3 regions of the Acidaminobacter sp. QWL-03 genome follow, and region 2 is predicted to be linked to each of the others. Evidence: riboswitches for the same ligand, from Rfam matches in the RefSeq annotation. Region 2 holds a riboswitch; each other region holds the start of a gene.
What was found. A riboswitch is a leader RNA that binds a small molecule or an ion and turns the genes downstream of it on or off. The one in region 2 is predicted to bind cyclic di-GMP.

Region 1 (11,675 bases), 900 kb from region 2:
AGCTCAGCGCCTGCGCGTCCTCTGACAGGAGATTGCCGAGTCCATCCAGAACCTGCCCCAGCATCTTGCTGCCAACGCCAACACTCAAAGCCTTGCCGGTAGGGATCACCGGGCAGCCTGTCATGATGCCGTCGAGATCTCCCAGCGGCATCAGAATGACATTGTCGCTCTGGAAGCCAACCACTTCTGCCGTAATTTCCCTTCCACCGGGCAAAATAATCTTGCATATTTCACCAATAAAGGCATATAAGCTCTTGACCCTGATAGTCAGCCCCACCACCTGGTCCACTTTGCCTGAGTATCTGTAGGGACTCGTCGTTTCAACAATCTCGTGAAGCCTCTCGAAGTGAATCATGGACGGATCAGCTCCTGTTGTCTGTGATGGACTTTGAGCATTTCTGCCAGGAGCGCTTCTATGTGCCTTCCCGGGTCAAACTCGACGAGTCTTGAATCCGTCTCGCATTGCAGGATACCGCGACAGATCGCGGCATCTTCCACCATTATGAGGCGACTGTCCGGGCAGGCTTCCTGAAAATGGTCCCTCGCACCGGATAATGTTCGAAAATCTTCCGGGTGCATCCTGACCATAATTTTTGCTGATAGTGACAATTCATGCAGCATTTCCTTCAGGGGCGCCATCATCTGATCCGGCGTCATATGGGACTTGATGAATATAGACGCTACTTGTACCGACAGCTTGAGAAGATGTCCCTCATAATCCCTGGTTAGAGACTCCAGACGCTGTGATGCCGCCGCGAGAAGATCTCCCATTTGCCGCTCCGCCAGATCTAGGGCAGACTGACGTTCAGCCATAGCCTGATCAAGTCCGGTCCTGTAGCCTTCTTCAAACCCTTCAAGGCGTGCCTGGTCTCTGTAATGCACTGCCTCATCCCTAATCTTTGCGGCTTCACGCTTTGCCCGTTCCAGGATCATAGCTTCCTTGAGCTTTAAGTCCTTTGAAATCACAGAGGGAGGCTCGCACTGCACTATCCCAGGTTCAGTCTGCTGCGGCTCGACAGCGATAAAGTCCACGCGTCCTGACAAGACCTGATGCTGCTTGATGATGTTAGAGAATGATTGCATCCTCGTCAGACCTCCCCAAAATAATTTCGCCGGCTTCTTCGAGTCGCCTGATATGCCCGACTATGCGTTTCTGAGCATCTTCAACGGCAGACAGCCTGACTGGACCAAGAAATTCTATGTCGTCTTTGAGAGTCTCGGCCGCACGCTTTGAAATATTGTTGAAGATCATGGAGGACACTTTGGCTGAAGCGCCTTTGAGCGCCAGCGTGAGATCCTCTGTGCTGACTTCTCTCAGGACGCGCTGGATGGCTGCACGATCCAGCGCAACTATATCTTCAAAGACAAAGAGGCTGGATCTGACTTGCTCTGCCAAATCCGGATTTTCAAGGTCCAGATCATCCAAAATCTTCTTTTCTGTTCCCCTGTCCACCGCGTTCAGAATGTCGACCAAGGATCTGACGCCGCCTATGGATTCCAGTGAGTTATCAATAACATTGGCCAGTTTGCTTTCCAAAACCTGCTCTATCTTTTGCACGACAACAGGAGACGTGCTGTGTATGGTCGCTATGCGCTGGGCAACGTCGCTCCGGACTTGCTCCGGAAGTTCTGACAACACCTGTGCGGACTTATCCGGCTGCAGATAACAGAGAATCAGCGCAATGGTCTGGGGATGCTCATTCATCAGTAGGAGTGACAACTGATGGGGCTCAGCTTTTCTGGCCAGAGCAAACGGTCTTTCTGTCTGAGACAGCAGGCTCAAGGTATCTATGATGCTTTTTGCTTTCTGTGTCCCTAGGGCTTTATTCAGAAGATTTCTGGCATAATCCAGGCCACCGTCAAGTACATATTTTCGCGACGTCACCAGCTCCATAAACTCCTGGGTCACCCGCTCGCTGACAGCCGGTTCGACATAATCGAGATTGGCAATTTCAAGACTGATTTTTTGAATGGTGCTCTCAGGCAAATATCGAATGACCGAGGAGGAAACGTCCTGTCCGAGGCTCATGAGCAGAATCGCTGCTTTCTTTATGCCGTTTTGGCTGTCTTTATAGGCCTTTGCCACTGTTTTCCACCTCTTAAATTCTTATTGTTCTTTAATCCAGGCTTTTAACAAGTCCGCAATTTCCTGCGGATGCTCTGAGGCATATTGCTTAAGAGAGGAGTCCTTTTTATTGACTGCGCCAAACAGATCATCCAGAGTCGGCGCGTCCACGGCATTGGCCTCATCTGTGACGTTGAGAAGACTTCCCTTTGAAGCGCCCTGTGCCGGGCCACCCGCGTAAGCCGGCGTCATCTTTGAAGCGTCGCTCTGACGCTTCTTCCTAAGGAGAATTGACAGTAATAGGATTGCCGCAACCAAACCCAGCAGCCCTTTGACCAGGGTCATCACAAGCGCTTTGTCCATACCGAGAATTTTCCCCGCAGCTTCCTCCAGGCGCTTCGCTTCCTCAAGCTCCTCTGCCAGCGCAGTCTCATAGCTTCTATCAAAGGCCATGCCTTCAATATTGATCTGATCGCCACGCTGCGGATCAATGCCGGCAGCCGCTGATACCATATCCTGAATGGAGGTCTTCATCTGAGGACTCATATTGCCGTCATAGACCACGGAGACATTCAGCCGGCTGAGTACACCAACTGCCTTAATCGACGAAATTTCCGTCCTGTCCACTTCATACTCCGTGTAGGCATCATAAGTTTGAATGGCACCGGTGTCATCCTGCATAATCAGATTCTGAGTATTGTTGTCAATGGGACCCTCTGAAATAAAGGATTTGATCCCTTCCCCGCTAAAGCTCTCCTGTCGGTTTTTCACCACAGGTGAATCACCGTAAATCACTTTGCTGATTTCCTCATGGTCGAAATCGACCTCCGCAAGAACGGTGACAATGACTTTGTCCCTGCCCAGCGCTTTTTCGAGCAGTTCTGTCAGATTGCCGGCAATTTTTGACTCTATACGATCGATAATTTCGCCCTGATCCGCCGTTGCATTGGCGGCATCTCCCTGATCCGCCTGAAAAGGCGCGCTCAGAAGATTGGCGTTGGTATCGAGTACCGTGACGTTTTCCTTGGGCAGATTCTTGACCGCGCCGCTGACCAGCGACAGGATGCCTTCCACCTGCGGCGTTGTCAGACCTTTACCCGGCTGCAGTTCAATCACGACCGTGGCTGAGGACGCCTGAATCTCTTTTTCAAACAAGGAACTCTCAGCCAGATTCAAGTGAACCCTGGCATATTTGACTTCTTCCAGTGCTCTAATGGTACGCTCCAGTTCCCCTTGGGTTGCCCGCTGAAACATGATTTTCCGGTCCTGGTCTGTGACCATAAGGCCCTGATTGTCAAAGAGCTCGAAGCCGATGGTCGTATCCGGCAAACTCCCATTCATAGCCAGCTTAATTCTCAAGTCATTGACGACCTTGTCATCTACCAGAATAGTCGTACCGCCGTCTTCCAGTTTATATTTCACAGTGCCCATGCGATCCATTTCTTCGACAATCGCCGCTGCGCTGTTGAGTTCAAGTCCGCTGAAAAGAACCACATAGTTGACTTTGCCCAGGATCAGGACATAAAGCGCAAAAAACAAAATCAGAGAGAACGCGGCTGCCGCCATCAATCTCTTTGACATTAAACTCAGTGCATTAAATTGTTCCCTGATCCTAATCCAGGCCGTGCTCAACTTCGCCATCGATCCTTCTCCTCATAACAGCTTTATAACTGCATAGTCATCATTTCTTTATAAGCTTCCACAACCTTGTTGCGCACTTGCATGGTCATTTCCAGCATCAGCTTCGCTTCCTGAGTCGCAATTAAAACTTCATGAAGCTCGACCGAATCTCCGCTGACGAGCTGCTGCGTCAGTCCATCCGCTCTGATCTGAGCGTTTTCCACTTTTTCAAGCTGTGTTTTAAGCAGGTCACCAAAGTTGACAGTACCGGCTTCGCCTGCCCCACTATTGATCCCTGAACTTTGCGAAACGAGATTATTGAGCGGCATCATTTGAGTCAGTACAGGATTAATTGCCATTCAGATTGCTCCTCTGCTGCATTTTTTGAGTGACTAACGTCCTATTTCAAGGGTTTTAACCAATATGGCCTTGCTCGTATTCAGCGCCGTCAGATTGGCTTCATAAGCCCGGCGGGCGACCATCATATCGATCATCTCCGTCATGAGATTGACGTTTGGCATCCGTACATAGCCATTTTCATCCGCGTCAGGATGCTCCGGTCTGTAAACCAGCGGCGTCTCTTCGTCAGACTCTACAACCGCAACCGCTTTGATGCCTGAACTGACCTGCTCCGGACGTCCGGCTCTGTTCATTTCAGTTTTCAATTGTTCCTGAAATACCGCGATCTTTCTTATGTAAGGCCCACCTTCTTCTGTACGGGTGGTTTCCGCATTCGCTATGTTGGTCGAAATGGTATCCATGCGGAAGCGTTCTGCCGTCAAACCGCTTGTATGAATGTTCATGGCGTTAAACATCCCCATGCTTACCTTCTCCCCTCATGAATCACATAACTCATTGTCTGATACTTTTGATTCAGCTGCTGAATCAAAGTCTGGTATAGGATTTGGTTCGCGGCCATCAGGCTCATTTCCTGATCCAGATCGACATTATTTCCGTCATTGTTCATGCGGCTGCTCTGGTCTTTTACAACTTTTGGCGCAATGTTGCCAATTCTGATTTTGGCATTTTCGAAATTCTTGTTTTTCTGAGCTTCCCCAAGTGCTTTTTTAAGTTCTCCTTCAAAAGAAACCCGGCTGGCTTTGTAATTTTTAGTGTTGAGATTGGCCAAATTCGAGGCAATGGCTTCCTGTCTTCGCTGTGACCCTTCAATGGCTTTCGTCAGGGCCTGATAAGTTAAATCATTTTGGATCATAGCGCAAGCACCACCTCTCTCATTTTTTGACTTCCGGATTTTGTATGCCAGTTCAAAATTACATTTTATTACAATTCCGCATAATTATATTACATTATTTTCACTAATTTGGGAATATTTTCTTTTTTATGGCATAGAAAAAACTTCCCTACTGGCACTCGGCTGCCATATGAACTGATTTACATAGTCCACTTAGGCCCGTTCTTTTGCGTCCCAGGCTTTCGCCTGGTTTGCCTTTTTCTGAAAAGTTTTCGGAGATGAATGCTGAATAGACTCTGGAATTGTGACATAGCTGATGTGTTCGGCCAAGCCGAGGCTGTAATTCCTGATAAATCCAATTCAATGATTCAGTCATTCGATTCTGGATGCGATAATTTTGAAGCAATACTCTGTTATGTTAATTGTCAATCTTGAGAAAAAACATAACAAATTAATCTTAACACATGAAAAGTAACAATAAAATAACAAACTTCAAAAAATATCGGATATTTCGACACTTTTCTCATCTTTGTTAATTATTCACAGAAACTTATAATTTTTAGGATTCTTAGGCTTTTGTATCCAGTCCGGAAATCCGTTCCTCAGAGGCAGTCAAAATCTGACTGGACAAAGCTTTCGCTTTCCTGACACCTTTCATTTCTAGGACCAGCGCTTCCTTATGATTTTTCAGTTTTAACTGGTGATTTTGATGCAATTTGTATATTTTTTCTAGCACCTGTTGAATGGCAATTTGAAAGTCTGAAATGTCCAAAATGTCATTTTTTCCCTTATTGTCCCATTCAGGGTTTACACTTTGATCCAACGCTTTGATCTGATCCATGCAGACTTCGACCACGTCTGACAGCTCAGGATCACCAGGCTCATACTCCGTATAAAGTTTTTGCCAGGCTTCCAGCAGACTTAAACGCGTCGACAGATAGCTCAGCAATCTTTGACATTCCATGGCATTGCCCCGCTTCCTCACCTAAATTTGCTGCCAGCTTCCTCTGAGTTCCTCCAAATATTGACGAATCTCAATGAGGGCCGTGGGATCTTTTTTAATATTGGCTTGCACCAGTGACCAGCGGAAGTACTCATACAGTTTGTATAAATCCTTTGCAATGTCGCCTCCCTCATCGAAATTCAGGGTGACCATCAGCTCTTCAATAATCAGCTGACCTTTGAGAATTTTTTGGTGGGCGATCTGAAGGTTCTTGACTTCAAGCGCAGCTTCTGCCGCCTTCAAGTTTTGAATCACTCCGTCATAGAGCATCAGGATGAGTTTTTTTTGCGGCGCCGTACTGACCTGGGCCCCGCCATAAGCTTGGTTAGCCTGTCTGAGGGCTGTATTGTATGCACTCATGTTTAACATCCCCTATTCACCTGACTGCATGCCGCCTAGTTGGGCCGCCAGCCAGTTCGATTGCGTCTCTGATTTTTGCATTGCGACGTCCAGTTTGGAAAACATGTTGACGTAGTAGGCTTCTCTTTTTGCCATTTTGTCTTCAAATTCTGAGATTCTGCGATTTAAGTCTTTGAGCGAGCGTTCCAGACTTGTGCTCTTGACCTGGAACATGCCGTTTGTTTTATCTGTCAAACCCTCAATAAGTGATTTAAGTTTCCCGGACATTCCGGTCTGTGCGCTATCTCCTGCCAGGAACTTTTGAACTTCATTCGGATTATCTTTCAGGGCTGCTTTCAATTTTTCAGCGTCCAGAAGCAGCGTCCCTTCTTTATCAATGGTTTTTATGCCAATCTCTGCAAGATTTTTATACATGGCGCTGCTCTCTGAAAGATCTGAGGTTACACCCTGACGCAAACTGTTCTGAAACCTTACAAGGCTGCTTTCACCGTAGAGTTTTCCCTGACTTCCCGCAACCTCTCTAGTGCCCGCTGCCGTTTGAGATTTGAGAAAGGACATGGTGCTGTTGTATTGCTCGACGAATTCCTGGAAGGCTTTAACCGTTTTTTCAGTATCATCTGAGACAGTAATCATGGTGGACGGCCTCGTCCCGGTTTCTTGCTTCAGCTGAAGTGTCATACCCAGCACAGCGTCAGAAACCGTGTTGCTGTCGCGGGTCATTTCAATGCCGTTCACTGAAAAAATGGATTGCTTACCTAAAACTTCGACTTGTTCATCCAGACCAAGGGCAGCGGGGATGGTCCCATCAGACCCGGTCACTGTTAATTCCTGTGCCCCAAAGCTGCTGGATTTGAACACCATTCTTCCATCTACCACGGTTGCCGTCACACCTGATTTTGCGCTTTCCAGGTTAATATTGCGAACTATAGTCCGAAGGGACTGAGTGGTCTCAATCGATATAACGGCCGACTTTTCCCCTGATCCAAGAGTGAGGCTGCCTTCAAGGCTGAGTGGCACATCCAGACCCAGCGCAGGCATCGCCGTGCCTGTCCCTGTCACTTTGGTTTGAGTTGCCAGCCGCGTGACAATGACCTCATACTGGCCGCTGACAGCGTCTCGGGTTCCGCTGCCGCTGACCACAGTATCATCAGATGAGGCAGTCGTCTTGGAATACAGTGTTTCTGTCTTCGACAGGGACGCAATTTTATCCAGCAAATTTTTGAGGCGGGTGGAAACGTCTTTCCAGGCCCCTTGCTTGGCTTCCAGGCTGGATTTCTTTGATGCGAATGTAATAAGCGGGCGTTTCTCAACCGCCATCAACTTATCAATCACGCCCTGATCCATGCCTGAGTAAGAACCTATAAAATTAATTCCGGCCATAAGTCACCTCATTCTTTTCCAACCAACTATTCTTTGGAACTAAATTGTCGTTTCTAAATTTCAAGCTCTAAATTTTCTCATCCACGCACAGTCCAACGAGTTCTCTCAGGTTTGACATGAGTTCGACCATTTTTTCAGAAGGTATTTCTTTGACGACTTCGTCCGTCTCATCATCAATAAGTTTGACAATGACTTCGCCGGATTTTTCGTGAATTTTAAATTCGAAATGCGTCGTACTCCCCTGTCTCATTTCATTGACATCTTGAATAAGCTTGTCTACCAAAGCAACAGAGGGATGTGATTTCGCTTCTTGATGTTGATCTCCTTGAGGCGGTTTTCCAAAATGGTGCTCAATCTTTTCTTTGAGCTTTTCAAGCGGAATTCGCTGACCTTGCTCTTGAATGACCCTTAATGCCGGGCTGGAATGTTGAACTCTTTCAATTTTATAATCCACGGCGCACCTCCGCAACACGTCATCCTCTGGTTTTAAGCAGCGACTTCGCGGCCGCAGCCGCAGACTGATTCTCTTTCATGACCTCATCAAGCACTTCTTTTCTGTAGATTTTAACCTCTTTTGGAGCGTTGATGCCCAGCTTGACCTTGCCGTCTTCAATACCTAAAACAACAATCTCAATGTTCCCGTCAATGATCAGGGATTCCTCTTCTTTTCTAGCCAAGACCAGCAACTGTAGCCACCCCCTCCTCCAGCTTCAGCGGAACCCGCGTCGGCCATTCGGGATTACTTAAAATGACCTGAGCCGCGGTTCTGTTCGTCAAGCTGACCACCAGTGGCGCTGCCAGGTTCATGGTGGAAGCTTCAAGGGGTTCGCGAACCGTCACTATAGCCAGGACCTCTGCGTCCTCAGGGGTTGCAATGCCAATTGCCCTGCAGACATCATCCGGTAAGTCCACTTCAAAGCTCTGAATCCAGTACCAGGGACTGGTCAGAATGAAACCAACCGTGTCGTCATCTTCGCAGCACATGCTAAAAAAAGGCATGGACGCTATCTCTTCTATTTTGAAGCGTTTACAGCTTTCAAACCCGGGAATGCCCTCCGGAAAATAGAGGTCACCGCTTAGAGCCAGCTGTTCGTTGAGTTCTTCTTGATTAATGGTCATAGGATTCTCCCCACTTCAGTCTAGAGGTAGTCGAGCAGCGTCGGCTGCAGGATTTTAGCGCCCGTAGACAAAGAGGCTTTGTAGGCGTTCTCCATCATGGCAAATTGCATCACCTTTTCGGCAAAATCAATGTCTTCGGCTTTCGAAAGCAGCTCAGTCAAATTGAGGGCCTCTGAATCATTAAGGGTTGTCATAGCTTCGAGACGGTTGGCTGTCGCGCCGTTTTTCGAGCGAATGGATAAGACGGTCTCAATTTTCTCGTCCAGTTGCTTTAAAATATCCCCGCCGATGGTCTTCCGTTCCACAGAATCAGCCTCCGCGAGGCCTTTCTTGAATTTGGCCAGAACCTCAGAAAGACTGTCCTCGCCATCCTTTTTTGCTTCAAAGATCTCGTGTCCCGTGATATTGATCTCAATCCGGACACCCGGCAAGACTTCGTGTCTGAGTCGCTCTTCATTGCCAGAGTAGGCAATCTTCCCCGTCACTTCGTCTGTTGAAAACGGCGACGTCATTGTCTTCGTTCCGCCAAATAAAAATCTGCCGTCGTATTTCGAATTCCCAATTTGGGATAATCCCTGGATCAATTGTCCGACTTCAATCTCATAGGCTTTGTACTCCGCATCGCTGTTGGTGCCGTTCGCCGCGGCAATGGCCAGCTCTCTCAATCTGTTCAGCGAGGCACCAATTTCGTTGAGTGCCCCATCTGTGGTTTCCACCCAACCGGACGCATCTTCAATATTTCGTTTGTACTGCGCGTTCCGCCCCACTTCAGTTTCAAGGGACAAGGCTCTGGACACCATGACTGGATTGTCGGAGGGTCTGGAGAATAGTTTACCCGTCGTGAGCTGATTCTGGGTTTTATGCATTTGATTCAGGTTTCGGCGCAGGTGGATCAGAAAATCTTCACCCATCATCCGGTTCGTCACTCTCATGGGGTTTCCTCCATTATCTGACCATATTGATCAGGGTATCTAGCATGCTGGTTAAGGTTGTCATGACGCGGGCGTTGGCCTGATAACCCGTTTGGAATTTTACCAGGGCGCTGATTTCCTCATCTATGGAGACGCCCATGACGGACTCTCTTCTCTGATGAAGCTGGTTGAGCAAAGAGGTTTCATTATCCGCCATGGTGCGGCTGTAAGCCGCGTCAACACCCAGTCCTGCAATGGTTGCTCGATAACGCGCATCCGCAGTGTCGCCGGTGGTCGTTTTAAATGTCATGGTCGTCTTGTCATAGTCAGATGCATTAAGAGAGACATCCCTGAGCGCCGCTATGGCCAGAGCTCTGGAGCCGTCGCCCACGGGTGCGTCCGCGGCTGAACTTTTGCCTGCAGCTATCAATTCCGGTTTATCTTTAAGGCTGGAGTTGACTTGGATGTTGGCTGCTGTAATTGTTCCCGCACCGCCGCTGATGAAGAAATCCAGTCCGGTGTTGTCGGGGTTGTGAACCTGATTGATCAAGCCTGCCATGCCCGAGGCCAGCGCGTCCATTTTTTGTGTGTAATCCTCTACTTCAGTCAGCATGGACTGCAGTCCGTTGATGCTGCCCTCACCGGTTTTAACAACGGTGAAACCAGTAGGATTTTCAGTTGTTTGGGCTGTTGGAACAATGACGCTGCCTGCTTTCCAAGTATTCAGATCGAAACCGGCACTTAATGGCGCATCCAGGAATTCAATGGTATTGACATCACCCTTCACGGCGACCGCGACTTTCATCTGAGTCGTTCCACTCTCATCTTCGTACGTTTCAACAGACTGTACTGTGCTAAAGGTCGGTGTCGGTGTGTTGTTGCCCATGACAGCTTGCCCGCCTACGGTGAGCTGAATGCCGCCATCGGCTAAATCTGTTTTTGAAAAGGACACAAACGCTGAAAGCTGATCCAAGAGCAAGTCCCTTTGATCCATCAGATCATTGGGCACCATTTCCCGCGTCACTGCGGCTTTAATCTGCTCGTCCACCGCGGTCAGCTGCTCCAGTTTTGTGTTGATTTCGAAAGTGTTTTGACTCACCTGGAACAAAGTCTCGGATTTCAGATCCTGAAGTTGTGACGCCGTGTGGCCGAATCGATCCGCCATGGTGGTGGACTGCTCGACGACAATGGTCCTGGCTGTAATGCTTTCCGGGGTTTTGCTGAGCTCTTGCCAGGCATTCCACATTTCCTGCATGGCGTCGCTGATGCCGGTTTCCGAAGGTTCGTTGAATATGATTTCCAGGCGGTCGTAGACGCCGTTTTGAGACTCATAGGTGTTCAATCTCCCCGTTTCAAGGCGAACTTGGCGGTCCGTGAAAACGTCGCGAATCCGCGTAACGCCCTCGATCTTGACACCGGTGCTGATTTCACCAATCCCGTTGAGGTGCTGCGGTGTATTGGTCACCAGATCGACGCGTTTTCTGGAGTACCCTTCGGTCTGAGCGTTGGAGATATTGTTTGATGTGGTATTGACTGCGGACTGCATAGCCTGAAGCCCGCTGTTTGCTATATTCATAGTACCAAAGATTCCGGACATCCCATGACCTCATTTCACTAAATGGACTGGTCGAGCCAGCCTGAGCTTATTGCCTGCGATTTGTGCACTTCACCGCTTTTGGCATACATACTGCCGGTTGGGTTTGCGCTTTGAGGCGCCAAGGCTTCCTTTAAGGCGCCAAGGTAAACCAGCGTCTGTCTCGCCAGCAAAGCATTGGTCTCCTGCAGCTGCTTAATGGCTTCAACTTTGTGACGTATCAGACTTTTAAACTCGCCGCTCATTTCCTCCGGCAGTTCTGTCGGTTTTAGCAGCTGATTCATTTTCCTGGTCAAATCTGTCTTGTATTTTGCCATGGCCTCAAGGGCTTCGCCGTGCTGCGTCATTATTAAGCGCTGCTCTTCTTCCAAAAGCAGTTTTATTTCATCCAGGCACTCAAGCAGGTTAGTTTCAGCGGTCATCATTTATTC
Region 2 (5,880 bases):
TATAAATAAATATGCCCCCATGCGTCAGAGAGCAAGCTCTCTGACGCACAGGGGGACTGAATTTGCATCTCACACTATCAGGCATGCACCTCGCTCCGCCTCAAACCCAGTTGCGCAGGGTTAAAGGCTGCGCTTCGGTTAGGGCTGCGCCCTATTGCGAAAGTTCGACCTCAAGCTTACAGACGTGCCCCAGAGCGGCTGGCGCCTATTGCCCCGCTATGCTGCGCTCTGGTCGCGGGCTGCGCCCTATATAAATAAATATGCCCCTGTGCGTCAGAGAGCAAGCTCTCTGACGCACAGGGGCATATTTATTTATGCACGTCTGTTAGCCTTACGCGCAAAAAGACCAGGCCACGGATAAGGTGACCTGGTTAAAGAGAGGCGAGTATTTATTCGAAGCGTTTAAGGAACATCCCGGCGAGCATTAAAAGCGCACCGAGAATATAGAATGAGGTTGGTGGTAATTCGCCAGTTTGAGGGAGTGCGAGTGGGACTGGCTCTTCGATGACAATATTGTCTGACTCAAGTTCTCTGTCAATGTCATTGCCGACGATCATGGTGATGGTAGCTTCGGAGTTTACGGTGATTTGCATGAAACCATCGGCATCAAAGCCGCTCGTGGTGATGTCGTATTCGCTCATTTCTTTCAGGTAGTAAGTGCCAAATGCAAGGTTGCTGAAGGTGAGGTTGCCTTCGTTGTCGGTTTGTTTGCTGCTGAGCATTTCGGATTTATTTGCATTGTAGAGCTCGAAAGTGACGTTTTGCATATGGAACTCACCAACATCTTGCGTGCCATTTTCGTTTTCATCCATGAATTTATGGATTTTAATTTTACCGTTTTCATTGTCGTCATCTTTGGTGAAGTAGTGGGCCATGTCGGAGTCGGTGACTTTTTGTGACCCGTAGAAGCCTTCGACATCGGCTGTATTGCTGTGCTGACCATCGATTGATGAGACAGTGATGATGTCGCTGGTGTCGGAATCGCCAACATTCAAGCTGGATGCGACGCCAGTGAAGTCGAAGTCGGTATCGTTGACTTCGATGTCGGTCAAGCGATAGTCGCCAGTGTTTTTAACGACAACTTTGAATTGGACGGTGCCAGGGTAGGAAGCACGAGGGCCTGGGGCGTTTTCTGCATCATCCCAGGTTTCGCCGCCATCGACAGAAACATATTTTTTGATGGAGATGTCTGGGTCGTTGTCGTCGCGGCGCTCATAATCGCCATAGTAGTGTGCCATGTCGGAGTCTGGGGTGACGGCCATTTCATTGTACTTCGCGTTAACTGTGGCTGTGTTGCTGTGTTGATACCTTTCGGCAGGGACTGCGATGACATTGCTTTCGTCTTGGTCGCCAGCTTCAAGGGAAGTCACAATGCCTGTGAATTCAAAGTCGGGGTCCGTGACGACAATGTTCGTGAGGTCAACATTGCCAGTGTTTGTAACTATGACTTTGAATCTGACAGTGCCTGGAAGGCGAATGGTTGGTCCGGTAGGGTTGTCGGCATCATGCCAAGTTTCGCCGCCATCGACAGAGACGTATTTTTCGATGTCGATGGATGGTCTGTGGGTTTCATAAGTGATGTAGTGCGCCATATCGGAGTCAGGTGTGATAGCTTCTTCTTCGTGTTCCGCATTGACAGTAGCGGTATTACTGTGCTGCCCAAGAATAGATGGAACAGTCAGGATATCGCTGGTATCTACAGCGCCTGCTGCGAGTGAAGAAGCAACACCGGTGAAGGTGAAATCTGAATCCGTGACGACGATGTCAGTGAGAGCGACGTTGCCGGTGTTGGTGACAACGACTTTGAATTTGACAGATCCAGGATAAGAAGCGGTTGGTCCGGTAGGGTTGTCGGCATCATGCCAAGTTTCGCCGCCATCGACAGAGACATATTTTTCGATGTCGATGGAAGGTCGATGGGTTTCATAAGTGATGTAGTGCGCCATATCGGAGTCTGGTGTGATAGCTTCTTCTTCGTGTTCCGCATTGACAGTAGCGGTATTACTGTGCTGCCCAAGAATAGATGGAACAGTCAGGATATCGCTGGTATCTACAGCGCCTGCTGCGAGTGAAGAAGCAACACCGGTGAAGGTGAAATCTGAATCCGTGACTACGATGTCAGTGAGAGCGACGTTGCCGGTGTTGGTGACAACGACTTTGAATTTGACAGATCCAGGATAAGAAGCGGTTGGGCCGGTAGGGCTGTCGGCATCATGCCAAGTTTCGCCGCCATCGACAGAGACGTATTTTTCGATGTCGATGGATGGTCTGTGGGTTTCATAAGTGATGTAGTGCGCCATATCGGAGTCTGGTGTGATAGCTTCTTCTTCGTGTTCCGCATTGACAGTAGCGGTATTACTGTGCTGCCCAAGAATAGATGGAACAGTCAGGATATCGCTGGTATCTACAGCGCCTGCTGCGAGTGAAGAAGCAACACCGGTGAAGGTGAAATCTGAATCCGTGACTACGATGTCAGTGAGAGCGACGTTGCCGGTGTTGGTGACAACGACTTTGAATTTGACAGATCCAGGATAAGAAGCGGTTGGGCCGGTAGGGCTGTCGGCATCATGCCAAGTTTCGCCGCCATCGACAGAGACGTATTTTTCGATGTCGATGGAAGGGTCATCCTCCTCATCGCAGACATAGAATGTGATATGGCTAATTTGAGGTTCTTGACCAGCTTTATTTAATGGAGGATATAAATTTGTTCCACTCATTACTGGGTGATCATAGGTGAAAAGATTGCCATATGGACCACCTTTAACGAAGATGTGAGTGATAGGAACATTTGAGGTCCAATCAAAATATTCTATTCCGTCAATTAATTTCTTGGTAATAGTGAAATGGTAGTCATCTTCGTTCAGGGTAAAAAGCTCACCCATTTTGATATTGTTTACATTATCAATTTTGTATCCTTTGCACATGTCACCCATATTAGGATCATTGCCAAAAATTTCAGTTACAATATAAGACGTTTGTGCCAGCACCGGTACTGACATTCCTAAAATTAATATCAGGATCAGCAGCAGACTGATGCCGGTTTTCAATGTGGTGCGCATAGTCTCGCCTCCTTTGAGGTATAAAACAGAAATTAAATATGGTCCCAATTAACTGCCTCTCGCTTTTCTTTCGCCTTCGGTTTTAACCCGCCTCCTTTTATATCTATTTATCGACTCGCGGCAAATAAAAAAGCTGCCACGACAACAACACGTTGTACATAGCAGCCGGACGACCATGGTATTGCTTTAGGCCCAGGGCTTTGTGCCCCTGCCTTTCGGCAGGTTTGCCCTTGTATGTGATTTGGTTCAGTATGTATTGATGATCTGTCAGTATTATGTTACCCAAAAACGACATATAATAATCAATAGTTTAACAAAAATCCAGTATTATCAACGCTCTGAAAGTGCTACAGATCTGCAATAACTATGTAGTAAGGCTGATCACTTGAGGGTGTGGTCCATCTTTGAACTTAGTGCCATTGAGAATATTACAGTCCGCGTCACCAACTTCAACTCAGGGGCAATAGGCTTCAGGCCGCGCGGACAACTTTCAATTTTGGGGCCGAAGCTTGTGAAAACCATTCTCAACCCGTGTAAGTTACCCATTGCTTCCAAATAAAGGCCCCTGGCGTCAGCGGACGCCGGGGGCCTGCATTGAATACAAAAAGAGGCCAGGCCGCCGGGAGGCAGCCTGGCTGCAAAGAGAGGCGAGAGGGGTTATCTCAAACGTTTTAGGAACATCCCAGCAATCATGATCAAACTGCCGAGAATATAATAGGATTCAGCTCCGACTTCGCCGGTATCTGGGAGTGCCAGTGGGATAGGCTCTTCCACAATTTCTATTTCTGCTGGAAGTTCAACAACGACGGGTACTTCTAGAACGTCTCTGATGTTTCCAACTGTGATGATGAGGACATCATCGGAATCTATTTCGATTGGTTCGCTGCTGAAACCATCGGCATCAAAGCCTTCGGTAGTGATTCGGAAGTCGCTGACTTCTCGCAGGTAGTACTCGCCGAATTCGAGGTTCGGGAAGGTGATGACGCCTTCGGAGTCGGTCATCTTGGTGCTGATGACTTCATCTTTCTCGTCGTCATAGAGTTCAAAGGTAATGCCAACCATTTCGAATTCGTCGGCGTCAAAGATACCATCCTCATCTGAGTCCAGGAACTTCTGGATGCGGAGGGTGCCGAACTCAACTGGGTCATCGTCATCATCGTCGTCATCGTCGCGAGGTGGCGGCGGTGGGGACTGCCTGTAGTTGCCAACGTAGACGTGCAGGGTTTCTTCTTCGTCCAGATCCATGACTTCAATGAAGCCCTGGCTGTTGACGGAAGTGGTGATGATTCTGGAACCGAGCTCATCGAGGAAATAATCGCCAGGCTCGAGGCCGCTGAAGGTGATCATGCCGCTGCTGTTGGTGGTTCCGGTGGCGATTGGGTCATCGTCATTCATGGATTTGAAGAGTTCAAAACTGACGTCGGAGAGCCATGATTCGTTCTCGTCTTTCACGCCATCGCGGTCAGTGTCGTTGAATTTGTGGACGATGATGGTACCAGGTTCTGGCTCTGGTTCGTCAGGAATGAAGTTGCCGACATAAACCACTTGAGTGGTATGCTCTTCATGGAGGTGAATGTCCATCTTGCCATCTTTGAGATCCTCAGGTGCGGTGATTTCAAAGGTGCTGTGTTCTTCGAGGACATAGTGGCCAAATTCGAGGTTGTTGAAGACCAGTTTGCCGTCTTCATCTGTTTCGCCGCTTGCGACTTCCATCAGAGAAATGGCTGATTCACTGGTGGATGGCATGTCATGTTCCATGAAAAGTTTGAATTCAATATCTTCAAGGGCAGGTTCACCGTTATCCCAAATGCCGTCTTTGTCTACATCGACAAATTTCCAGATGGTGATAGCGCCAAACTCTTCTTCCTCTTCACTAAAGTAGTTCCCAATTCCAATTTCAAGCGGATTTTCAAAATCTTCGCCGCCGACCTCGATCATCATGAAACCGTCATCGTCGAAGCCTGGTGTCGTGATTTTCGCGCTGCTGTGCTCTTTTAAATAGTAGGTGCCAGCTTCGAGACCGCTGAAGAGAAGTTCGCCGTCCTCATCCGTGTAACCGTGCTGGAGAGGGTTTTCGTCTTCAGGATCTTCGAAGAGCATGAAGTGAATGTCTTCGAGGAAATCGTCGTTGCCGTTCATTTTGCCGTCTCGGTTGAGGTCTTCGAATTTAACGATTCTAACGTCGAAGGTGTCATCCGGGATAATGTTGCCAATTTCGACTCGGGTGGTTTGGTCTTTGTTGATGGAGATGGAGAGGAGACCATCGGTAAAGACTTGTCCTGTGATTTGGTAGTCGGACAGTTCTTTAATGGTGTACTCGCCAACCGGGAGGTTGGTGAGCTCGATCAGGCCGTCGTCATCCGTAGTGAATGGGGAGTCTTCGAGTGCCTCGTCGTCTTCGTTATAGATTTCGAACTCGATGCCGGAGAGGGCATGCTCGTCGTCCTCGTCAAATTCGCCGTTCTCGTTCATGTCGTGAAATTTAAAGATAGTCAGGCTGCCGAATTCAGGGTCTGGTTCGTCAGGCTCGCAGATTTGAATGTGGATGTAGCCGAACCATGCGCCGCTGCTCTCTTCAGAGTCAATAACCGTGCCGGCATAAGCGGTTTCTCCGCCGACAGCCAGGTGAAGGATGAGATAGAGATCCTGACACTGGCCTGGGTTGAGATCATCGAGGTCAAGGGTTATTGGACCGATGTCAAAATCTTCTTTTGCTGGATTAAAGCTTCCTTTGTGTTCAGCCTGGCCAGGTGTTGGACGTGAGTCTGGCAGGGTATCGAAAATGTCCAGATGGAACTCGCTGGCTTTTTGGCCATCATCC
Region 3 (11,675 bases), 1.7 Mb from region 2:
CATGACATTAAGACGGAATCCTTTGAATTACATTTAACAATTGAAGAACTCGACACCGGCAATGTGATGTTTGAGACGAGTCTTGAGATTATTCAAAAGGAGCCGTTGTTTTTTGTGATTAAGAATGAGGATTAGATAAACTTGACTGGAACCGAATATAAAACGTCTGCTGATGGTGGGTTAAGTGACCATCGGCAGACGTTTTTGGTTTTTTGGATTTACTATAATGACCTCTGCCGAACCAACTTATTTTCGCCGCTGCTCATGCCTTCCGTAAAACAGATGATAGAGCACCGCCGCAGCCACAATGACGCCTGACATGCTCAGATACATGACGCGGTAACCGGTCAGCGAGATCAGAGTGCCGAGGAGGTATGGACCGAGGCCGAGGCCCAGCTCCAGGAAAATGAAATACGTGGTCGTGGCAACGGAGATGCGTGCGATTGGAACTCTGCTGATGGAGAGGGTTTGGGCGACGGAATTGAAGTTGCCGTATCCAAGACCTATAATGGCGGCGGCGAGGAGGAGTGTGATTCCATGGCGGGACTGGCTCAGCAGGACCATGCCGGCGAGATAAGCCAGGAGGGTGGGGTAAGCGACCCGGTTGGCGCCTCTCTGGTCCCTTAGACGGCCGGTGAAGGGCCGGGTGAGGATGATGGTGATGGCGTACACGACGAAATAAAAGCTGGCGGCCCAGACGAGGTCCACGGCTTTGGCGTAGAGGGTAATAAAGGACAAGATGCTGGAATAGGAGAAGCCAAGCAACATAATGATTATTGAGATGGGGAGCGCCGTGATTTCAAAGGTGTCGGAGAGTCTGAAGCCTCTTCGGGTTGAACTGGAAGCGGTGTCCGCTGCGGGCGCGCTGAGCCTGAGGGATAAGGTGAAGCTGATGAGGCTGAGGGCGAAGCAGAAGCCAAATATGAAATGGAGGCCGGCTTTTTCCAGCAGAAAGATGCCGAGAAACGGCCCGAGGGCCGTCGAGAGGACGGAGGCCGTGCTGAAGTAACCAATGCCTTCGGCGCGTCTGGCGAAGGGGATCATAAGGGCGACCAGGGTCGCGGAGGCGTTGAGTGTGACTCCTGTAGACATGCCGTGGAAAAAGCGAATGACGAGCAGCAGCGGGATATTAACTGCGAAGAAATAAAGTCCTGAACCCATGGTGAAAAGGGCAAGGCCCATCAGCAAGGTGCGTCTGCTGCCAATTTGTGACATGAGTTTGCTGGTGAAGATCCTGCCGGTCAGGGCGCCTATGATGAAAATGCCCGTGACGAGGCCCGCCATGCTTTCGCTGACATTGAAGTCAGTGGCGGCGTAAGAGGCCATGGTCACCATGAGAAGGTAGAAGACCAGGGCGACCAGAAAAAAGACTATGGAAATGGTGATGAAGTTTCGGGTCCAGAGGGGTTCTCGCGGCATGATGTGCTCCTGAAAATGTCGTATGGAGTTGGCGGCTGGGTTGGATTTAATGGGTTCAAAGGGGCTGGTTCAGGCTTGTTATGGCTTAGAGTCAGTATAGCATATTCAGGGGTGAATGTTGCGTGTAACTGGGTGTCAGACACCCAGTTTCCATGGTGGGTGGAGAGAGCATCGGCGCAAAAAGAGAAGAGAGAAATTGTGAGAGTCGTGCCAGCAATAATTCACGCCTTGGTTTGGTTTATTTGAAATGCTTTGTCGAATATAATCGAAATTTGCACAATTTTGCTTCATTTTTTGATGACTTACAACTTTATTATGTTATGATTAAGGTGGTCTCAGACCACTTTTTTTCTTGCAATAAGAAGGCGCGCAGGGTCTGCGAAGTTCAGCGGCTTTTTCCAGTATTATTTTTGACCTCTATTGTCTCAGCAGCAAATTTAATCGAACTTTGCAGCGATAAAATTTCACACGAGGTGAATTTATGCACTCTAAGCTATCAGGTCAAAAAGGCAGCGCACTGGTCACCGCCATCATGGTGTTCGCGGTGCTGTCCGTCCTGGGCGTGGCCATGCTCAGCATTTCGCTCAGCGAAACGAAATTTGTCAGTCATCAGCACAACAAGGCGCAGGCTTATTACATAGCCCACTCCAGTGTGGATGCCCTCGCAACCTATATCATCAAAAATCCGGGCGGATTGACAGATCAGCAGCTTAATGATTATGTCACCGTTCTCAAGGGCGGGGTCACCGCTTCGGAAAGCGACTTTCTCGGGGGCAGCTACACACTGAGCACCGCTGCGGAGAATACTCACCACCTCAGACTGAGCTCTGTCGGAACTTACAGGAACGTCAGCCAGAAGGTCAGCCTGCTGGTGGAGCAGCGGGGCCTGTTTGACAATGCGATTTACGCCCACCGAAGCCTGACGCTGTGGAGCGGCGCCAAGGTCTATGGCGGCGACGTCCAGTATGGAGAGACCATCTTCATGGGCAACAATACCGAGGTCATTGACGGCATAGTCCGTGAGGGGGAGCTGGAGTATCCGGAAAATGAATTTCCTGACACGCCGCCGGCGGATCCTTTGGTGCCGGATGTGCCCATGATCCCTGGGGATCTGTCAGTGGAGAACAACGATACACTCACCATGACGGAGGAACAGCTGGCTTTGGAATACGACAACATCTCTATTAAGAGCCGCGGGACCCTTGTCATTGATACCGGGTCTGACCCCAATGGCGTCAAAAAACTGGTCGTCAGCAATATGGTGGTCGATGGCACTTTCAGGATCATCGGCAGTGGCCGGCTGCTGCTTTACGTTCGGGACGAGGTGCGGTTCAGAGGGTTCAATGACAATACGCCGGAAAGTCTGATTGTCTATATTGGGGATTACAATGCCACAGACAACCCGAGCGGATCCAAGGGCTATATTGAGCTCAAGACTGGGAATTCGATCTTTAACGGCTATATAATGGGCATCCATGCGGTGATCGACGTCACCGCCAACCTGGTGTATACCGGCGCGATTATTTCCGACACGGTTAAGGTCGCCTCCAACGCGGAGGTTTACTACGACAAGGATAAGGCGGCGCTGATCAATCCGCTGGACATCAGTTTGCCACCTCTGGGCTTTAAGGCCGGCCCATGGTCGGACTAAGGCGAAAGGGGAGGATGGGATGATCAGGGAAATGAATAGAAAGAAAAACAGATTGAAAAACACCCAGGGGTTTACTTTAATAGAGATGATTGTGGCTCTGGCAATCATCGGCATCATGGCAGTTTCGTTTTTGACGGTTTTTTCTTCGACGTATGCCCATATCTTTTCTGCGGGGAGGCGGTCGGATGCCATTTACAGCACGGAAAAAAAGGTGGAAGCGGCCATTGCCAGCGGCACCACCGCCACCACAGACATCTTCAGCCTCGCAATAGGCGGTCGGACCGTGACGGTCAGCGGTGCGCTCGTGACGGAGCAGTCGACTTACGAAAACGGGAAGATCGTGAGTCTCAAGAGCTTTGTCCCTGTGGGCTCCGTGTTTTCGAACACCCATACCAATTCTGCAGGTCTGACCCTTGAGATCTATGCCAATGAGCTGGAGATCATGGTCGGGACTTATTATCAGCTGGAGGCGAATAAGCCGGTTACCTGGACCTCCAGCTTGCCGTCGGTGGCCTCGGTTGATACCACGGGGCGCATCACGGGAAACAGCGTTGGCACCGCGACGATCACAGCGACAAACGGCTCAGATACGAGAACCTGCCTCGTGCGCATTGTAAACAAGGTGACGCTGGCCTATGTCAAAGGCGGGCAGTATGTGCGCTATGGCGGCGTAGATTACATCAAACTGACCGGAGAAAACGGCCGGGTGATGTCTCTGAGCGCGCCTCTGATGGGCCAGTCTTGGAGCTACGACAACGCTATGCCGAGCAAAGGCGAGCTGGAGGGCGGCGTCTGGACAGACGCGCTGCGATCCATGAGCGGCATTGATTACTGGACCAAGACGAAGCGGGATGATGATAAGGAAAGTAAGCCGATTGTCGTTTATATCAAAAGTAACGGCAGCTTCGATGAAGTGAACTCCAAAAATGCTGTCAGAGGACTAAAGCTGGGTACCTCATTGAATCCGGACCTGATGATTACCTCGGGGACGGGGAGCGCGGGATCGCCTTATATTCTGGCGGATCCGACGACTTAGGTCTTGCAGGTGAGGTTCAGCCAAAAATCAGAAGCGGGAAGGAGGCAGCAAGGGATGGACAATAAAAGAAATGGTGCGGGTTTTAGTAATGCAGGTCTGACCCCGCCTGTTGAAAAAAACGATATAGTAGGTCAGCGGCTGCGCCAATTGACCCCGCCTGTCACACCGTCTGTCAAAAACACCGCAGGTCTGACCCTGATTGAGCTGCTGGTGGCCATGGGCATCCTGGGAATCGTCCTGACGGTCTGTTTTTCGTTTTTATTCTTCGGATACCGGTCCTTTGGAACGGGCAGCGCGCAGTTCAACATCCAGTCGGACATTCGGATCGTGATGGAAACCGTCAAGAATGAGGTTCGCTACGCGAGCGAATTTCAGGTGATTCCCGTCAGCGAAGTGCCGTCCACGGTAACGGACGGGTACAAATATATTTACGCTGAGGGCAATGCCCTCAAATTCAAATCCAGTGCCGGCGCCTCAGAGCGGCTGCAGGGGCTGTTGTTTAGCAGCGGTCCGGTGTTTACCCTCAGTGCCAGCGGCGGGAATTTTATACTGACGGTCACCCTCGAGGGCGTGTACAGGGATCAGGATTATGAGACTTCCACGGATGTGCTCATCCAGAATCTTGAAGTCAGTACCGCCGGGAGCGATAACGCGATTCGATATAAATAAAGATAAAAAAATGCTGCCGATGGTGAGTGAAGTGACCATCGGCAGGTTTTTAAGGGTTATTTAATGATATTCATTCTCAATGAACAGATTCCAACACTGTGATTCCGGGTATCAATAGGCCTTCAGAGGAGTTGAGCTGCAGCTGCATTTGGACGCTTTGGCTGCAGGGATCCAGTGGCGTAACCGGCTGATCATTTCAAGTTTGGGGATGAGGTTATGCCAAAATCTATGGAGCGTTTACTGTGGCTGCAGTTGATTGGGATTGCGGCGTTTAATAAGGTGGACTACCTGATGACTCTTGAAGCGCTGGAACGGGGTTTCAAGGAGGCCAATCCGTTTTTGGCGCCCATGGTGGGGACTTTCGAATTTCCGCTGGTGAAGCTGCTTCTCGTGCCGCTTTTGCTGCTGCTCCTGTGGCAGCTGCGTCATAAGATTGGGCGGTCCTTGGTGACGCTGGCCTGGGTGCCGTTCGTGGCGTATTCGTCAGTGGTGCTGTATCACCGGAGTCTGTTGTTTTGATCTTGAGCTGAATGTTATAAGACTGCGGATGCTTTGATCATCGGCAGTCTTTTTGTTTTTGGGGGATTCCTCAGTGTATTGGGTATTTACGGGATGTAATTGGTGAAAGGCAGCAACTGCACGTTTAAAAATCTGCAGCACTAAGAAAGGGATTGTCTCATGAAAAAAAGAAAATTTCTGCTCTTTGCTATGCTGATTGCGAATTTGCTGTTTTTGGTGATGAATTTTTTTCTGCTGAACAGTCAGCGTGTTTATTATGTCGGTCAGATTGTGTCCATTGAGCAGGGCCAAGGGGAGACCATCTTTGAAATTTCTCCCATGGCGAGCGAGCGTTATTTCATTAAGTCTGTCAAAGCGGACCACATTATCAGGTATGATAACAGCAACATTTCCGGGATCAGTGATCCGCTCAAGGAATCGAGAAAATTGAGATTGGGTGAGATGAGCGAGATGGTCAGTGCCTTGAAGGTTGGGGACCCGCTGATTGTCCGGATTGAGGATTATGATCCGGATCAAACCAGTTATGACGTCAGCGAGATTGTGTTTGATTTGACAGTGGAGTGATTTTTGAGAGAGCAAAGCTTCTGATGCCGATGGTCATTTCCAGACCATCGGCATGTTTTTTTGAACCATTGGGACGGACGTAACTTATGAATTGTGTCTGAATTGTAGTGAGTGTCTGGCACCAATTCAAAACCTGTCCGCGTCACTAAATCAATTTTTGTCCGCGTCACCAATTCAAATCCTGTCCGCGTCACCAAACTATACTACCCATATAAAAAATGTGATATGATAGGGATGGCATTAAAACAAACGACAACTCTGTCGAAAAACAAAAATCTCACAAAGCAGGTGATGTCCTTGTCTAATCTTCTTTTAAACAGCACGCGAAAGCTTTTGGAAACTCTGAACGCAGATGCACTCCTGTCTTTTAAGCCTGAAAACCGCCGCTATTTTTCAGGGTTTACCGGCACCAGCGGATACGTTCTAATTCTTCCGAAGACCCAGTGGTTCATCACGGATTTCAGATATACAGAGCAAGCCAAAGCGCAATGCCCTGACTTTGAAGTCCAGCTCCACAATGCAGAGCGGCCCCTTGAAGCCGTTTTGAAGGAAGCTGGCATCCAAAAATTGGCCTTTGAAGATAACTATGTGACTTATCAGTTTTACAAAAATCTGTCAGACAAACTGCCGGAGGTCACCTTGATCCCCGCAGGCGCGGAAATTGAGGCACTGAGGCTTGTAAAAGAAGACTGGGAGATCGAGAAGATCGCGAAAGCAGCCGAGATCGCAGATAAGGCTTTTGAGCACATCACAGGCTACATCCGGCCTGGGGTTTCTGAGCGTGAAGTGGCACTGGAGCTCGAAATTTATATGAAGAAACTGGGTGCCAGCGGCCTGTCCTTTGAGACCATTGCGGCATCGGGGCTGAGATCGGCAATGCCACACGGCGTCGCCTCGGACAAGCTTATAGAGGACGGGGATTTTCTCACGCTGGACTTTGGCTGTGTCTACGAAGGCTACTGCTCAGACATGACCAGAACTGTGGTGGTCGGCAAAGCCTCTGACAAGCAAAAGGAAATCTACAGCACAGTCCTGGAAGCCCAGGAGAAAGCTTTGGATGCAATTCGTGAAGGGATTAACGGCATAAACGTTGACAAAATAGCACGAGATGTAATATCATCTAGGGGATATGGAGAATATTTCGGTCACGGCCTCGGCCACGGGGTGGGACTCGAAATTCACGAAGAACCAAGACTGTCGCCAACCGGCACGAAAACGCTGCTGGAGAACATGGTGGTGACAGATGAGCCGGGAATTTACATTCCTGGCTTCGGCGGTGTCAGAATCGAGGACCTGGTCGTTGTGAAAAAAGACGGCTGCGTGGTCTTGAGTCATTCGCCAAAGCAGTTGATGGAACTTTAATTTTTCAGAAGGGGAAATGTTCATGGTATCAGCAAGTGAATTTAGAAAAGGAATGACCTTCGAGATCAATGGCGAGCCGTTTGTCGTCGTAGATTTCCAGCACGTTAAGCCTGGCAAGGGCGCAGCTTTCGTTCGCACGAAGTACAAGAGTTTGATTACTGGCGCGATCCGCGAGGAGGCGTTCAATCCATCGGAGAAATTCCCGAGAGCGCACATCGAAACGAAAGAGATGCAGTTCCTTTATTCAGACGGCGAGCTGTACTACTTCATGGACAATGAAACCTTCGACCAGATTCCGCTTCACCACGAAGAAGTTGAGGACGCGATCCGCTACCTGCGCGAAAACGACTCTGCTACCCTTAAATTCTACAAGGGCAAATGCTTCCAGGTTGACGCGCCTAACTTCGTCATCCTCACCGTTATTGAAGCAGAACCGGGCGTGAAGGGCGACACCGCTTCCAACGTCACCAAGAAAGTCAAAGTCGAGACTGGCGCTTACATTGACGTTCCGCTATTTGTAGAGGAAGGCGACAAGATCAAGATCGATACGAGATCTGACGAGTACCTCTCAAGAGCGTAACCTATAAACACCGCACCGCGAAAGCGCGTGCAATAGCAACAAAATCAATAAAAGCAACAAAAGCAATTGACGTCCACCACTTATCCATTTCACAGGGAGGTTTATGAGCATGCTGTTTGAAAGAGTGTCATACTTGAAAGGACTCGCGGAAGGCCTCGAAATCGAGAAGAATTCGAAGGAAGGCAAGCTCCTGAAGGAGATCATAAGCGTCCTTGAGGACATCGTCTACGAACTTGACGATATCCAGGAAAACGTCGACGAGATCGACGAGTTTGTCGAAGCGCTGAGCGACGACGTTGCAGACATCGAGGAAGCCCTCGAGGACTATGACGACGAATTCGACTCCTTCGAATGCCCGGACTGCGGCGAAGAAATCCTGATCGCTGAAGAAGAGTTCGACGACAATGGCTGCGCAGAAATTGTCTGCCCAGGCTGCGGCAACGAATTTGTAGTCTGTGATGAAGACGAGTGCGACAGCTGCTGTGGCTGCGGCTACGACGATGACGAAGACGAAGACGACGACACGGAAGAAATCGATGAGGTGGAGAGCGAGTAATTTCGCTTGTTCCATTCCAAAGGATTCACCAAATCGCAAGGAATGTCACAAAAGGGCGTCGAACCCGACGTAAGAAAGCATTTGCAAGATTAAAATCTTGGGGCCGTGGGCTGATGCGCCGCGGCCTTTTTGTTTGTACTTCTTTATGCGTTTTTGGTATAATGAGGACGTATACGATTGGAGGTTTGAACATGACTGAAAACACTCAGCTTGACGAACTTGAATATGGCAATGTCAATATATCGGATGACGTCATAGGCATCATCTCATCCATTGCAGCGGCAGAAATCACCGGCATCAGCGGCCTCAGCGGCAAGATCACCGAGGACCTGGTGGAAATGCTCGGCAAGAAGAATTTTTCCAAAGGGGTTAAAGTCGAGGTCAAAGAGGATAAAGTCGAGATCGACCTCAACCTGATCGTCGACTACGGTGTCAAAATTCCGGATGTCTCCTGGCGAGTTCAGGAAAACGTCAAAACGGCCGTCGAATCCATGACCGGCCTCAAAGTCCTGGCCGTCAACGTTCACGTCAACGGCATCAACCTCAAGAAAAAAGAAGAAGCACCGGCGAAAGCCGAATAAGAAAATACATGAAGCTTGATCACCGGGTAGGCAGCAGCGGATCGGTTCCAACACACTAAAGTCCGCTGTCAGACTGAAGTCGACATACTGCAGGCGTGCAGAACACGTACAAAATTCGCCATAGCTTCCACACGGACCAGCGAAAGGAAGCTTCAGGCGAATTTTTGCCGCCATACTTTGACGTTCCTAATCAGCGGCATCGCCATCATCGTCATCATCGCCGCAGATTCAGCGGCGCCCCAACTCGTGTGACAAAACGGAGGGCTTAATCAGCTTATGAGCAGAAAACTCGCGCGTGAAATCGCCATGAACGTCCTGTATCAAATGGCCATTCATGAGGATTTCGCGTCAAAATCTTTTGAAAACTATATCAACGACAATATGACAGAGTCTGATGATCTCAGGTATGTCCACAGTGTCGTCAATGCTTTTGCCGATAATCGTGAAACCATCGACATCGCCATAGGCAAATACCTCAAGGGATGGACCTTTGACCGCCTCGCGAAGCTCGACGTCTCTATCCTGAGACTCGCCACCACTGAGATCCTCTTTATCGAGGAAGTCAGCACCGCGGTCGCCATCAACGAGGCCGTCAATCTCGCCAAGCGCTTTTCTGACGACGAGACGCCGGGTTTCGTCAACGGTGTCCTGGGAGAAATGGTCCGTCACGAAGATCTGACACCTCATGAGCACTAAACAATTCTTCCTGGGCATTGATACCAGTGCTTACACAACCTCTGTCGCCGTCGTGGACGAGGCGGGGGGGTGTCTGTCTGACGCACGCAGACTGCTGGACGTCAAAGACGGTGAACGTGGGCTGAGGCAATCCGAGGCTTTTTTTCAGCATGTCAATCACTTTCCTGAGCGCCTTGAGCACGCGCTGACAGAGGCCGGACATCCAAAGCTGTCCGCCATAGCCGTCAGTGCCACCCCAAGAGACGTTGAAGGCAGTTATATGCCTGTCTTTCAGGCGGGCGTCCGCCTCGCTGAAAACCTGTCTGTCGCCCTGGGCGTCCCGCTCTATAAGACGACGCATCAGGACGGCCATATTATGGCAGGCTGCCAAACGCACCCGGTATTGTTGGAGCGGCCGTTTCTCGCCGTCCATTTATCCGGCGGGACCACGGAAATCTTAAGCTGCCGTTTTCTGGGCACAGGCTTTCGAGCAGAGCTCATAGGGGGCACAAAAGATCTCAGCTTTGGCCAGCTGATCGACCGGATCGGCGTTCACCTCGGACTGTCTTTTCCTGCTGGAAAACCTATGGAAGCCTTGATTATGGAAGCAGAAGACCAGAACACGCTCAAGCCCTGCACCTTTCCCAAAGTCAAGCCCGCAGCCTGGTTCAATCTCTCCGGCCTTGAAAACAAGTCTTACAGCCTGATCGAAGCTGGAAAACAGCCGGCAGATGTGGCGGCAGGTCTGATCGACTGTCTGGCCAAAACGCTGATTGAGGCCGTTAAAGCGCTTGAAATCAATCCGGATCCCGAACTGACAGCTATTAAAGACATCCTGATCATAGGCGGCGTCGCCTCAAACCTGAGACTCAGAGCCGCACTGGAAATGGGCTTTCGCACACTGCCGCAGCCTCTGACGGCGCGCTATGCCAGTGTCAAAGACTCCAGTGACAATGCCGTTGGCGTCGCGCTGATCGCGAGGGCGTGCTATCAGCAGGGGCAGCGGAAATAGCAGCTCGTTCCAAGGCCAACTTAGTAAACTTCAACAAACCTTTAAACTTTATTTTCCAAGACGGAGGTGGCCATTCCCCTATGAAGCTCAGACCCTTAAAGGTCGCTGAAGTCAACAATTACATCAAGCAGCTCATGAACCGCGATCCCATCCTGCACCACCTGACGGTGGAGGGGGAGATCTCCAACTTTAAAAAACATTCCAGCGGCCACCTTTACTTTACGCTGAAAGACGGCGAAGCCCGCCTCAGCTGCGTGATGTTCCGCTCAGATACGATTCTCAGCCAGATTGACCTCTCAGACGGCATGATGGCAGCCTGCACCGGCAATATTTCCATTTACGAACGCGACGGCCGCTACCAGCTCTACGTCAGATCTGTCGAGCGCCTGGGCGTAGGCGACCTTTACCAGCGCTTCGAGGCTTTAAAAACTGAACTGGCCGCCTTAGGCTATTTTGACCCAAAACATAAGAAGCCCATTCCCGAGCTACCGGAGCGCATCGCCGTGGTCACATCGCCAACCGGTGCTGCCATCCAGGATATTCTCAACGTGGGTTTCAGGCGTTCCCGCCTCCCGGAGGTCATCCTGCTGCCGGCTGCGGTTCAGGGTGAAGGCGCTGCCGCGTCCATTGCGAGAGCCATACGCTACGCCAATGAAAAGAAGTTGGCCGATGTTCTCCTGATCGGCCGAGGCGGCGGTTCCATAGAAGAGCTCTGGGCCTTCAATGAGCGCATCGTAGCGGACGCCATCCATGATTCTGAAATTCCAGTGGTCTCTGCCGTAGGGCATGAGACGGACTTTACCATATCGGATTTTGTGAGCGATCAGCGGGTTCCGACACCATCGGCAGGGGCAGAGCTTTTGTTCCCCAGCGACAAAATGCTGATGAGTGAGCTCGAAGGCAGTCTAAACCGCATGCACGCCAAAATCGCCGCAAGGCTCATGACACTGCGGCACGAAATCGAGCGGCACTCACCCCAGTCTGAACTGAAGCGGCTGCAGGACGGCCTGAATCAGAAACGCATGACCCTGGACTACGAACGGGATCACCT

Region 1: linked by a shared signal. The riboswitch ahead of flgB (flagellar basal body rod protein FlgB) and the one ahead of AC4PHM_RS12020 (SdrD B-like domain-containing protein) in region 2 are both predicted to bind cyclic di-GMP.
Region 3: linked by a shared signal. The riboswitch ahead of AC4PHM_RS04010 (DUF5658 family protein) and the one ahead of AC4PHM_RS12020 (SdrD B-like domain-containing protein) in region 2 are both predicted to bind cyclic di-GMP.

Annotation. Positions count from the first base shown of each region.
Region 1 covers NZ_CM178752.1:1,659,661-1,671,335, forward strand. Annotated here, with positions in the region: gene fliI (flagellar protein export ATPase FliI) at 1-355, opposite strand, end outside; gene AC4PHM_RS07630 (FliH/SctL family protein) at 352-1,083, opposite strand; gene fliG (flagellar motor switch protein FliG) at 1,067-2,086, opposite strand; gene fliF (flagellar basal-body MS-ring/collar protein FliF) at 2,108-3,706, opposite strand; gene fliE (flagellar hook-basal body complex protein FliE) at 3,730-4,044, opposite strand; gene flgC (flagellar basal body rod protein FlgC) at 4,078-4,506, opposite strand; gene flgB (flagellar basal body rod protein FlgB) at 4,509-4,898, opposite strand; cyclic di-GMP riboswitch class I at 5,049-5,143, opposite strand; gene AC4PHM_RS07660 (hypothetical protein) at 5,446-5,841, opposite strand; gene fliS (flagellar export chaperone FliS) at 5,863-6,240, opposite strand; gene fliD (flagellar filament capping protein FliD) at 6,253-7,620, opposite strand; gene AC4PHM_RS07675 (flagellar protein FlaG) at 7,688-8,074, opposite strand; gene csrA (carbon storage regulator CsrA) at 8,094-8,306, opposite strand; gene fliW (flagellar assembly protein FliW) at 8,290-8,739, opposite strand; gene flgL (flagellar hook-associated protein FlgL) at 8,760-9,671, opposite strand; gene flgK (flagellar hook-associated protein FlgK) at 9,685-11,247, opposite strand; gene AC4PHM_RS07700 (hypothetical protein) at 11,265-11,669, opposite strand; gene AC4PHM_RS07705 (flagellar biosynthesis anti-sigma factor FlgM) at 11,666-11,675, opposite strand, start outside.
Region 2 covers NZ_CM178752.1:2,560,147-2,566,026, reverse strand. Annotated here, with positions in the region: gene AC4PHM_RS12020 (SdrD B-like domain-containing protein) at 390-3,059, opposite strand; cyclic di-GMP riboswitch class I at 3,217-3,298, opposite strand; gene AC4PHM_RS12015 (SpaA isopeptide-forming pilin-related protein) at 3,717-5,880, opposite strand, start outside.
Region 3 covers NZ_CM178752.1:886,027-897,701, reverse strand. Annotated here, with positions in the region: gene AC4PHM_RS04035 (hypothetical protein) at 1-135, shown strand, start outside; gene AC4PHM_RS04030 (MFS transporter) at 247-1,419, opposite strand; gene AC4PHM_RS04025 (PilX N-terminal domain-containing pilus assembly protein) at 1,901-3,070, shown strand; gene AC4PHM_RS04020 (Ig-like domain-containing protein) at 3,090-4,106, shown strand; gene AC4PHM_RS04015 (PilW family protein) at 4,161-4,775, shown strand; cyclic di-GMP riboswitch class II at 4,891-4,973, shown strand; gene AC4PHM_RS04010 (DUF5658 family protein) at 4,992-5,294, shown strand; gene AC4PHM_RS04005 (hypothetical protein) at 5,454-5,858, shown strand; gene AC4PHM_RS04000 (aminopeptidase P family protein) at 6,156-7,220, shown strand; gene efp (elongation factor P) at 7,243-7,800, shown strand; gene AC4PHM_RS03990 (CD1247 N-terminal domain-containing protein) at 7,910-8,356, shown strand; gene AC4PHM_RS03985 (Asp23/Gls24 family envelope stress response protein) at 8,548-8,937, shown strand; gene nusB (transcription antitermination factor NusB) at 9,214-9,633, shown strand; gene AC4PHM_RS03975 (tRNA (adenosine(37)-N6)-threonylcarbamoyltransferase complex transferase subunit TsaD) at 9,623-10,624, shown strand; gene xseA (exodeoxyribonuclease VII large subunit) at 10,705-11,675, shown strand, end outside.